DNA from 3 places in the Luteibacter sp. W1I16 genome. Region 1 is predicted to be linked to each of the others. Evidence: predicted binding sites of a transcription regulator. Region 1 holds the regulator's gene; each other region holds the start of a gene.
The links. Region 1 encodes FliA, which starts transcription of late flagellar genes. Its sites were predicted from a motif close to TAAAGTTTNNCNNNCNNNGGCCGATAA; they were not measured.
Positions count from the first base shown of each region.

Region 2: the regulator FliA is predicted to act here: its motif matches at 1,031-1,057, upstream of QFZ41_RS18100 (GGDEF domain-containing protein).
Region 3: the regulator FliA is predicted to act here: its motif matches at 1,822-1,848, upstream of QFZ41_RS05625 (flagellar hook-length control protein FliK).

Region 1 covers NZ_JBNDJJ010000001.1:1,067,207-1,070,478, reverse strand. The annotation lists gene flhF (flagellar biosynthesis protein FlhF) at 1-10, shown strand, start outside; gene QFZ41_RS04755 (MinD/ParA family ATP-binding protein) at 70-945, shown strand; gene QFZ41_RS04750 (RNA polymerase sigma factor FliA) at 942-1,673, shown strand; gene cheY (chemotaxis response regulator CheY) at 1,705-2,106, shown strand; gene QFZ41_RS04740 (protein phosphatase CheZ) at 2,117-2,758, shown strand; gene QFZ41_RS04735 (chemotaxis protein CheA) at 2,766-3,272, shown strand, end outside.
Region 2 covers NZ_JBNDJJ010000001.1:4,110,799-4,114,070, reverse strand. The annotation lists gene QFZ41_RS18105 (CorA family divalent cation transporter) at 1-950, shown strand, start outside; gene QFZ41_RS18100 (GGDEF domain-containing protein) at 1,199-2,269, shown strand; gene QFZ41_RS18095 (IS30 family transposase) at 2,510-3,272, shown strand, end outside.
Region 3 covers NZ_JBNDJJ010000001.1:1,245,716-1,248,987, reverse strand. The annotation lists gene murD (UDP-N-acetylmuramoyl-L-alanine--D-glutamate ligase) at 1-299, shown strand, start outside; gene QFZ41_RS05630 (flagellar biosynthesis protein) at 348-611, opposite strand; gene QFZ41_RS05625 (flagellar hook-length control protein FliK) at 608-1,765, opposite strand; gene tgt (tRNA guanosine(34) transglycosylase Tgt) at 1,917-3,047, shown strand; gene yajC (preprotein translocase subunit YajC) at 3,223-3,272, shown strand, end outside.

The sequences.
Region 1 (3,272 bases):
CCTGGCCTGATCGCGCAACCACCCTTCCCGGCAACGCAACCGCAAACACTTACGGCAGTGACTTCCTTCATGAGCACACACGTCGATTCCACCCAGGCCGCCGGACTCAACTGGCTCGCCGACCGCCGACCCACCCGAAGCATCGCCGTCGCAGGCGGGAAGGGTGGCGTGGGCAAGACCACGGTGGCGGTCAATCTCGGCATGGCGCTCGCGATGGGCGGCCGTGACGTCGTCCTCCTCGACGCCGACCTCGCCATGGCGAACATCGACGTCCTGCTCGGCCTCCAGCCCACCCGCCACCTCGGGCACATGCTCGGGGGCGAGTGCGGCATCGAGGACCTGATCCTCCAGGCCGCCCACGGCCTGAAGGTGATCCCGGCCACGTCCGGCACGCGCCGCATGGCGCAGCTGCCGAACATCGAGCACGCGGCCGTGATCCGCGCCTTCGATGAGTACCCCCTGCCACCGGAATACCTGATCGTCGACACCGCCGCCGGGATTTCCGACAGCGTGTCGATGTTCGCCGCCGCCTCGGACGAGGTGGTGGTCGTGGTCTGCGACGAGCCCGCTTCCCTGACCGACGCCTATGCGCTGATCAAGGTCATGAGCCGCGAGTTCGACGTGAACCGTTTCCGCATCGTCGCCAACATGGTCCGGCATGCCCAGGAGGGCCGCCAGCTGTTCGAGAAGCTGTCACGGGTGACAAACCGCTTCCTCGACGTGTCCCTGGATTTCATGGGCATGGTTCCGCACGACGAGTACCTGCGCCAGGCCATCCGCCGCCAGTCGGCGGTGGTCGATGCCTGGCCGAGCAGCCGGTCGGCGGTCGGATTCAAGAATCTGGCCAGGTCGGTCGATACATGGGGTGAACCCGAACCCCGGGCACAGGGACGCATCGGCTTTTTCGCCGAACGGTCCCATCTGGGGGGAGGGCTGCCACTGTGAGCGTCGCGACCGAATATCTCGAGATCACGCGTATCCCGGCGGATCAATTAGTCAAGAACCACGCGCCGCTGGTGCGCCGGATCGCCTATCACCTGATGGGCCGGCTGCCGCCAAGCGTGGATGCGAACGACCTCATGCAGGCCGGGATGATCGGACTGCTGGAGGCGGCAAGGAATTACTCGCCGACTCGCGCGGCCAGCTTCGAAACCTATGCGGGCATCCGCATACGTGGCGCCATGCTGGACGAACTGCGCAAGACGGACTGGACCCCGCGCTCCGTCCACCGGAAGTTGCGCGAGGTCGCGGAGGTGACGAGGCAGATCGAGAACGAGACGGGTGGCGACGCCGAAGACGCGGAAGTGATGAAGCGACTGGGCATCGACGCCATGGAGTACAACCAGATCCTGGCCGACGCGGCGAGCGCGCGGTTGCTGAGCCTGACGGCGCCGGAAGGCGACGAAGGCTCCGCGATCGACGTCGCCGACCCGGACGCCTCGGGTCCGGATGGATTGTTCGAGCAGCAAGGCCTGCGTGACGCGCTGGCGCAGTCCATCGATGGATTGCCCGAGCGCGAGAAGCTGGTCATGTCGCTGTACTACGATGAAGAGCTCAACCTGAAGGAAATCGGTGCGGTGCTGGGAGTGAGCGAATCGCGGGTGTGCCAGATCCATGGCCAGGCCCTCATTCGACTCCGCGCACGCATGTCGGGTTGGAAAGACAAGCATTGACGAACGCGCGGTAGCAAGGCGGAGACGAGTTTTGGACAAGAACATGAAGATCCTCGTGGTGGACGATTTCTCCACCATGCGACGCATCGTGAGGAACCTCCTGGTGGAGTTGGGATTCACCAACACCCTCATCCAGGAGGCCGAGGACGGCAACGCGGCGTTGACGCTGCTGCGCGCGCAGCCGTTCGACCTCGTCGTGACCGACTGGAACATGCCGAACATGACAGGCATCGACCTGCTCCGGGCGATTCGCGCGGACGCAGCGCTGAAGGCCATGCCGGTGCTGATGGTCACGGCGGAGAACAACCGCGACCAGATCATCGCGGCGGCGCAGAGCGGCGTGAACGGCTATGTCGTCAAGCCGTTCACCGCGGTCACGCTGAAGGAAAAACTCGACAAGATCTTCGAACGACTCGCCGCGGCCGCGGGCTAAGGGAATCACGATGAACACCATGCTTTCCAGCGGCCACGACGTGGCTCCCGAACTGCGCGCGTTGCTCGACGCCGACGACAGCGTCTCTTTCGAGCAGGCGCTCGACCAATTGCTGCGCACCCGCGAACAGCACCTGTTCATGGCCCTGGGCCACCTCGCCCGCGACCTGCACGAGTCCGCTCGCCGTCTTGCCGCCGATATTTCGCACGATGGCGTGCCGGGCAACATGAGCGACGCGCGCAAGCACCTGCGCGATGTGCTCGAGATGAGTTCGCAAGCCGCGCATCGCACGCTCGATTTCAGCGAGAAGCTGCGTCCGCAAGCCCAGGCGCTGGCCCGTCAGGCCGACGAGGTGCTGGTGCTCGGTCACGCCGACCCTGCGTTCGCGACCCAGGCCACGGCACTGGCCGTGCGCGTGGGCGATTTCGCGCAGAGTTGCGACATCGGCTTCGGCGAGATGGTCGAAGCCCAGTCCTGGCAGGATCTCTCCGGCCAGCGCGTGGCCCAGGTCGAGGCCTTCATGGCCAAGGTGGAATCCTCGCTGGTGGAACTGGTGCGCCTCACGGGCTCGCTGGCGGGCGGCGCCGCGCCGGCCGCCGACAAGGTCAGCCAGGACGAGGTCGATCGCCTCCTCAGCGAATTCGGGTTCTGAGCGCCGTATGAGCGTGGAGCTGGACAACGAGCTGCTCAACGTCTTCCTGATCGAGGCGCGTGAACTGCTGGAGAGCCTGGGCGAACAGCTCGTGGATCTCGAAGCGTCGCCGAACGACATGGAGCTGTTGAACGCGGTCTTCCGCGCGTTCCACACCGTGAAGGGCGGTGCGGGCTTCCTCGGCCTCAACCCGATGGTCGAGCTCTGCCACCGGGGCGAGGACCTGCTCAACGAGGCACGCAACGGCTCGATCGTGCTCGACGCCGGTTTCATGGACGCGCTGCTGGAATCGCTCGACCTCCTCAACGACATGATGCGTGCCGCTGACGGCGGCCTGCCGATCGAACCTGCGCCGCGTTCACTGCTCGACCGCCTCTTGATTCCTGGCCGGGCGGTGTCCGCGCCGCCCGCCGCCTTGACCCTGCCGACCGCGCCGCCCGTGGCGGCACCCGCGCAGGCACGGCCGTACGATCCGATCGAAGATGAATTCGAAGCGATGCTCGATGCCGCGCGC
Region 2 (3,272 bases), 3.0 Mb from region 1:
ACGAACATGGGAAATACACCGATCCCGTCCGCTGGACCGCGGGCATGGCAAAACCCGATGCGCCCATCTGGGTGGATCTGCTCGATCCAAACGAAGACGAACGGCGTTGCGCCAGCGAAATCACCGGGCTGCGCATCCCGCAACGCAACGACGTGGTCAGCCTCGCGTTGTCGAGCCGCATCCGCACCGACGACGGCGCGATGTACCTCTCCATCCCCTATTTCGCCGACTCGCCGGACAACCATCATCCCGGTCCGGTAGGCATCGTGGTCACCGGGCATGTCCTGATGACCCTTCGCTTCGAAGAGTCGCCCGCGTTCAAGCTGGCCAGCGAGAGCTGCCAGGAACACCGCTGGGAATCCAGCGCCGATGTGCTGGCGACGCTGATCGAGGCGATCGTCAACCTGGCGGCCAAGCGCATGGAAGACGTGTCGGCCGACCTGAAGAAACTCTCCGACCGGATCTTCACGCCGGTGCGGGTCGGTACGCCGGCCCTGCGCAACTGCATGCTGGAAGTGGGCCGCCTGGAAGGCGAACAGGCGCGCAACCGCTCATCGATGCTGGGCGTGCAGCGCATCGTGTCGTTCGTTCGCGCGAAGAAGCCGGAGTGGATGTCGGACGACGTCGAGGTCCGCCTGCGCGTCGTCGAACACGACCTGCGCACGCTCGATGAATTCGACGACCAGCTCACGAACAAGCTGCAGTTCCTGCTCGACGCCAGCCTCGGCTTCATCAGCACGGACCAGAACCACGTGATGAAGGTGCTGACCGTGACCTCGGTCGCCACCATTCCGCCGGTGATACTCGCCGGCGTGTGGGGCATGAACTTCAAGAAGATGCCCGAACTGGACTGGTCCTTCGGCTACCCCATGGCCCTGGCCGCCATCCTGATCAGCATCCTGTTGCCCGTCCTGTTCTTCAAATGGCGCGGCTGGCTCGAAGGTGACTGACACGCACACCGATTCACGTTTGTGAAGCCCCCGGATCGTTGACTGCGTCACGATTTCCGACATTCGTGCCGTTTTTGCCCTAAAGTCGGCGGCCTTCCGGCCGATAGCTACTTCCAGGGAGTCACTCGGCCGCAAGTCCGGTTCGACGCACACACGGAACCGCCACGGCGCGTTCCACTCGGGGGAGGAGTGTCGGTGCAAGTCCAGTATCCATGCCGCGACGACACGGTCGTGCGGAAGCCATGCGCATGAAGGCGCCGTGGCACAGCCCTGTTGGCATCCTGCCCGAATCGCGTCTGCTCGCTTCGGTGGCCGAATTCACCCATCACCGCGACATCGACGCGCTGGACCACAGCATGGTGCTGTCGCTGGCCGAGCTCATCGCCGTCAACAACGTCACCTTGTGCCGGCGCGGAGACAGCCCGCGGCATCCCGTCGATTCGATCGTCGTGTGTTCGCGGAAACCTGACGGTGGCTTCGTGATCGAAGCGCTGGACCCGACGCTCGACGGCGATCCCATCGACACCCTCGTCTGCGCCATGGCGACGCTGGAAGCGATCAGCGATATCACCGACGACGGTAGCAGCCGTCTGGTCATCCCCATCCAGCGCGAGCACACCGCCATCGGCGCGTTGATGCTGGAAGCCCCCGACTCCCTCGACGACGTACGCTCGATGGTGGAAGGCTTCGCGCGCATCTACTGCAACTACATCGCCCTGCTCAACGAAAGCGAGCGTGACAAGCTCACCGGCCTGTACAACCGTCGCAGCTTCGAACAACGCCTGCGGCGCCTGCTCACTCTCCAGCGCCACGCCTCGCGCGATGTCGCTCCCGACGCGGAAGAGAAGCGCCGCCCGGTCGGCGAGAATTCGCAGCTCTACCTGGCGATCCTCGACATCGACCATTTCAAGCGGATCAACGACACCTACGGCCATGTCTACGGCGACGAGGTGATCCTCATGCTGGCCCAGCACATGCGCGCGAGCTTTCGCCAGGGCGACGTGTTGTTCCGTTTCGGCGGCGAGGAATTCGTGATCCTCCTCGCGGCGCAGGACGAAGCGGAGGTCCACCTCGTGCTGGACCGCTTCCGCCGCTTCGTGGTCGACCATGCGTTCCCACAGGTGGGTCATGTCTCCGTGAGCATCGGCTATGCCCGCATCACCGAGCACGATTACCCGGAAATCGTGCTGGACCGCGCGGACAAGGCGCTGTACTTCGCCAAGCAGAACGGGCGCAACAGCGTGCATGGCTACGAGTCCCTCACCCGCCGCGGCGAACTGGCCGCCCCGGTGTCGTTGGGTAGCATCGATCTTTTTTGAGCGTTCGGTGGGCGGGCTCGGCTTCGCCCTCGCATCGGGGTGGTGAGGCAGAGCCGTCGGCCACCACCCTCGTCGCTCCGAGCTGCACCGTCGCTCGGGAAGGGATGCCGCTGCGCGGCCGTGTTCTATGGCTGACGCCCCGTCGCGCCCGTCGCCCCGGGCGGGGTTTTCGATTCGCCCTCCGGTGATCTCAACCGATCGATGCAACACCGTAGTCTGATCAAGACGGAGGTGGGCATCATGAGCAGAGCAGTCAGGCTTTGGCGTCATTTGTCGACGGCGGACCGTGAACGGATCTGGGCGGACTGGCGGGCCGGCGTGTCGCCCGCGGCCATCGGCCGGTCGCTGGATCGGCACCCTGAGACGATTCACTACGTGTTGAAGAAGCACGGCGGATTCGCCCCACCGCCTCGGAAGCGGGCGGCCCAGGCGCTTCAGTTGGCGGATCGCGAAGAGATTTCCCGCGGCTTGTGTCAGGGCCATTCCCTGCGCCGGATCGCCCAGAGCCTGGGGCGAGCCCCCTCCAGCATCAGCCGTGAGGTGAGACGTAACGGAGGCCGTGAGGCCTATCGCGCGGCGAATGCCGACCAGCGAGCCTGGGCGCAGGCCAAACGACCCAAGGCGTGCCTGCTGGCCCGCCACGGCGCCCTTCGTCGCGTGGTCGCCCACAAGCTGGCCCATCGCTGGGCACCCCAGCAGATCAGCGGATGGCTTGCCCGACGCTATCCAGACAACGACAGTATGCGGGTGTCCCACGAAACCATTTATCGAAGCCTGTTCATCCAGGCCCGCGGCGTGCTTAAAAAGCAGCTCCTGGCGCATCTGCGCACCCAGCGATCGGTCCGTTACCCGCAGGCGCAGGGGCGTCACGGCAAGGGCCGCAAGGGCGGCCCTAACCTGATTGCCCAGGCCCTGACGATCAGCCAGCGCCCCGCCGAAGCGAATGACCGGGCGGTACCCGGTCACTGGGAAGGCGACCTGCTAGCCGGCACGATCCACTCGC
Region 3 (3,272 bases), 180 kb from region 1:
TCGTCGAGGCGATGCGCGGACACGAGCCGCAGGCGATCGTCTGCCAGGGCGGCAACGGTCCACGCATCGCCGATGCGCTGGAAGCCGCCGGTGTCGCGAACGTCTACCGCGCCACCGACCTCGCGGCCGCCGTGGCCGCCGCGCGTGTCGCGCTCGGCGGCGAAGGCTGCGTGTTGCTGTCGCCGGGCGCACCGAGCTTCGATCAGTTCCGCGACTACACCGAGCGGGGGCGGTACTTCGCGGAGCTGGCGGGTTTCGAGCCGGGGATGGCCAGCATCCAGGGACTCGGCGTCGGCTAGCCGAGCTTTGGTGGGAGCCGGCCCTGTCGGCGATCCGGCGCGCGGAACCTACTCGTCCGTCGCGGCCAGCAACGTCCCCACCACCGCGGCCAGCGCCGCATACAGTTCCGGCGGAACATCGTCGCGCAGGCGCACCGCCGCGAGCAGCGTGGCGATTTGCGGGTCGAGTTGCGGCGCAAGCCCCAGCGCCTGCGCACGTTCGAGCATCGCCTTCACCGCATCCGCGTCCACGCGCTGGCTCGCACCGTTGCTGGTGGGCGATGCGAGACGCAGCGTGACGCTGCGGCGAGGCGAGGGCAGCGATTGGGTCACGCCCGGGCCTCCAGCAATACCGCGCTATAAGCGCTGGTCGAGACCGGAAGTCCGTGCATACAGGAGAAATGGTCGAGCACCAGGCCGCTCTTCTCGAGCAGCCGGCGCAGCGACATGAATTCATTTTCGAGGCGGGCGACCGTCTCGGCGTGTTGCGCCCACAGGCGCACCGATACACGTGGCGCGCGCAACTGGATCTCGCCCTGGACGGCGCCGAGGGAAGGCGGGTCGATCGCGAAGCCCACCGTCCATGGCCCCTCGTGCTCGCCGGGCACGGCCTCGCCTTCCTCGATACGCAGCTGGAGCACGTCGTAGCCGCGAGCGGCCGCCACGGGAATCTCGATCATCCACAGGCCCGCATGCGGCTGTGATTCGAGTTGGGCGATCTCGACCCGCGAGAGCGCCGCGCGCGTATCGCTTCGCAGTTGGTTGACCAGTCCGTCGACATCGTCCTCGGTCACCGCCAGTTCGGCGGCGCGCGGTTGTGCCACCAGCGAGCGTTGGGCCAGGGGCGGCGGCGTGTCGCTGAACGGCCGGGACAATGCCGCGGAGCCCGGCCGGTTCGCGGGAATGTCGGCCAGTGCGCGGCGCAGCGCGAGCAGGGCGGCCTTGAAGTCGTCGGCCGCCGGTGTCTCCCGCTTCGGTTCGGCGAGGTGGGCTTCGAGGAAGGTTCCGCTCTTGGCGATCGCTTCCTTCATGCCCAACGGGGAACTGACATCGGAAGGTTTGTTTATCGCGGCCTCCAGCGTAGCGAGGGCGGCTCGCAAAGGCGCGGGCAGGGCGCGTGCGATCGGCCGGCGGGCGAGGGCGGCGAGTATGCCAAGCAGGGGAGCATAACCATTCTGCATCGGCAGGCGCTCGCGCAGGCCTTGCATGGCGACCCGCTCGTCGGCGTTGCCCGCCACCACTTCGAGCTGCGGTTGCGCGCCCTGGGTCAGGACACGCACCTGGAATTGCTGGGGCAGTTGCGTACCGGCGGCGTCGGCCTCGACGGTCAGCCCACCGATATCCAGGAGGATCTTGCCCACCTCGTTCTGCCCCATCACCCGGGCCGACAGCAGGGCGCCGACCCGCCAGCTGTCCACGGCAGCTGTCGTACCCGCGGCCGCGCCGGCCCACAACTGGGCGGCGAGGCTGGTCGGCTGGATGATCAAGGGGATGTCCTCCCGGCGCCTGGCGTCCCCGAATGGGCACGCTCCTGTAAGTCAGGACATCGGCGGAATCTTGCGAAACTTTAGGCGGCGAGCGGCCACGAACGGAGCGCATTCCCGGCAAGACCCGCGGCGCGCAAGGTAGAATGGGCGGATGACCCAGCTTCCCTTCGAACTCCTCGCCACCGATGGCGCGGCGCGGCGCGGCCGTCTCCGCTTTGGCCGCGGCACCGTCGAAACGCCCGCCTTCATGCCCGTGGGCACCTATGGCTCGGTGAAAGCCATGACCCCGCGCGATGTCCTCGACATCGGCGCGGAGATCATCCTGGGCAACACCTTCCACCTGTTCCTCCGGCCCGGCCTGGACATCGTCGGCGAGTTCGGCGGCCTGCACCGATTCATCGGCTGGGACAAGCCCATCCTCACCGATTCGGGCGGATTCCAGGTCTTCTCGCTCGCACATAAGCGGAAGATCACCGAGGAAGGAGTGACGTTCGCCTCGCCGGTGGATGGCTCGAAGGTATTCCTGTCGCCCGAGGAGTCGATGCGGATCCAGAAGGTGCTGGATTCCGACATCGCCATGATCTTCGACGAATGCACGCCGTATCCGGCCACGGAAAAGGTCGCCGCCGATTCCATGGAACTCAGCCTGCGCTGGGCCGAGCGGTCACGCCGTGCCTTCGACGACCTGAAGAACCCCAACGCCCTTTTCGGGATCGTCCAGGGGAGTACGTTTGAGAATCTTCGCCAACGCTCGGCCGAGCGCCTGGTCGAGATCGGCTTCGACGGCTACGCGGTGGGCGGTCTCGCCGTCGGCGAACCGGAGGCCGAACGCAACCACACGCTCGACTTCACCCTGCCCATGCTGCCGAAGGACCGGCCGCGCTACCTGATGGGCGTGGGCCGTCCCGAGGACATCGTGGAAGCCGTTCGGCGCGGGGTGGACATGTTCGATTGCGTCATGCCCACGCGCAACGCCCGCAACGGTTTCCTGTTCACCGCCGAAGGCACGCTGCGCATCCGCAACGCGAAATTCGCCATGGACACGCGGGTGATCGAGGAGGGCTGCGACTGCTACGCCTGCGCGAACGGCTTCTCCCGTGCCTACCTGCGCCATCTGGACCGCTGCAATGAGATCCTCGGCAGCCAGTTGGCCACCATGCACAACCTGCGTCACTACCAGCGGCTCATGGCCGGTCTGCGCGCCGCGATCGAAGCGGGCGGGCTGGACGACTTCGTGGCGGCGTTCCATGCGGCGCGGCGGAAAGCGGAAGTCGACGGTTGATTCCCCTTGCGCCCGCCCGCCGGTGCCCCAAAAGCCTTGGCGGGGCCAGGGTGTCCCGCGTCGCCGCCCTTGGCGCGGCGCGGTACATAACCGCCGGGGTGCGTGGCATAATCCACGATCTTTTTCCGTGAACGGCCGCTTTTCCTTGGCTGTTCCATGACTTGCGAGAAATCCGATGAGCCTTCCGACGTTCGCCGCCATTGCACAGGCCACCGCTCCCGCCGC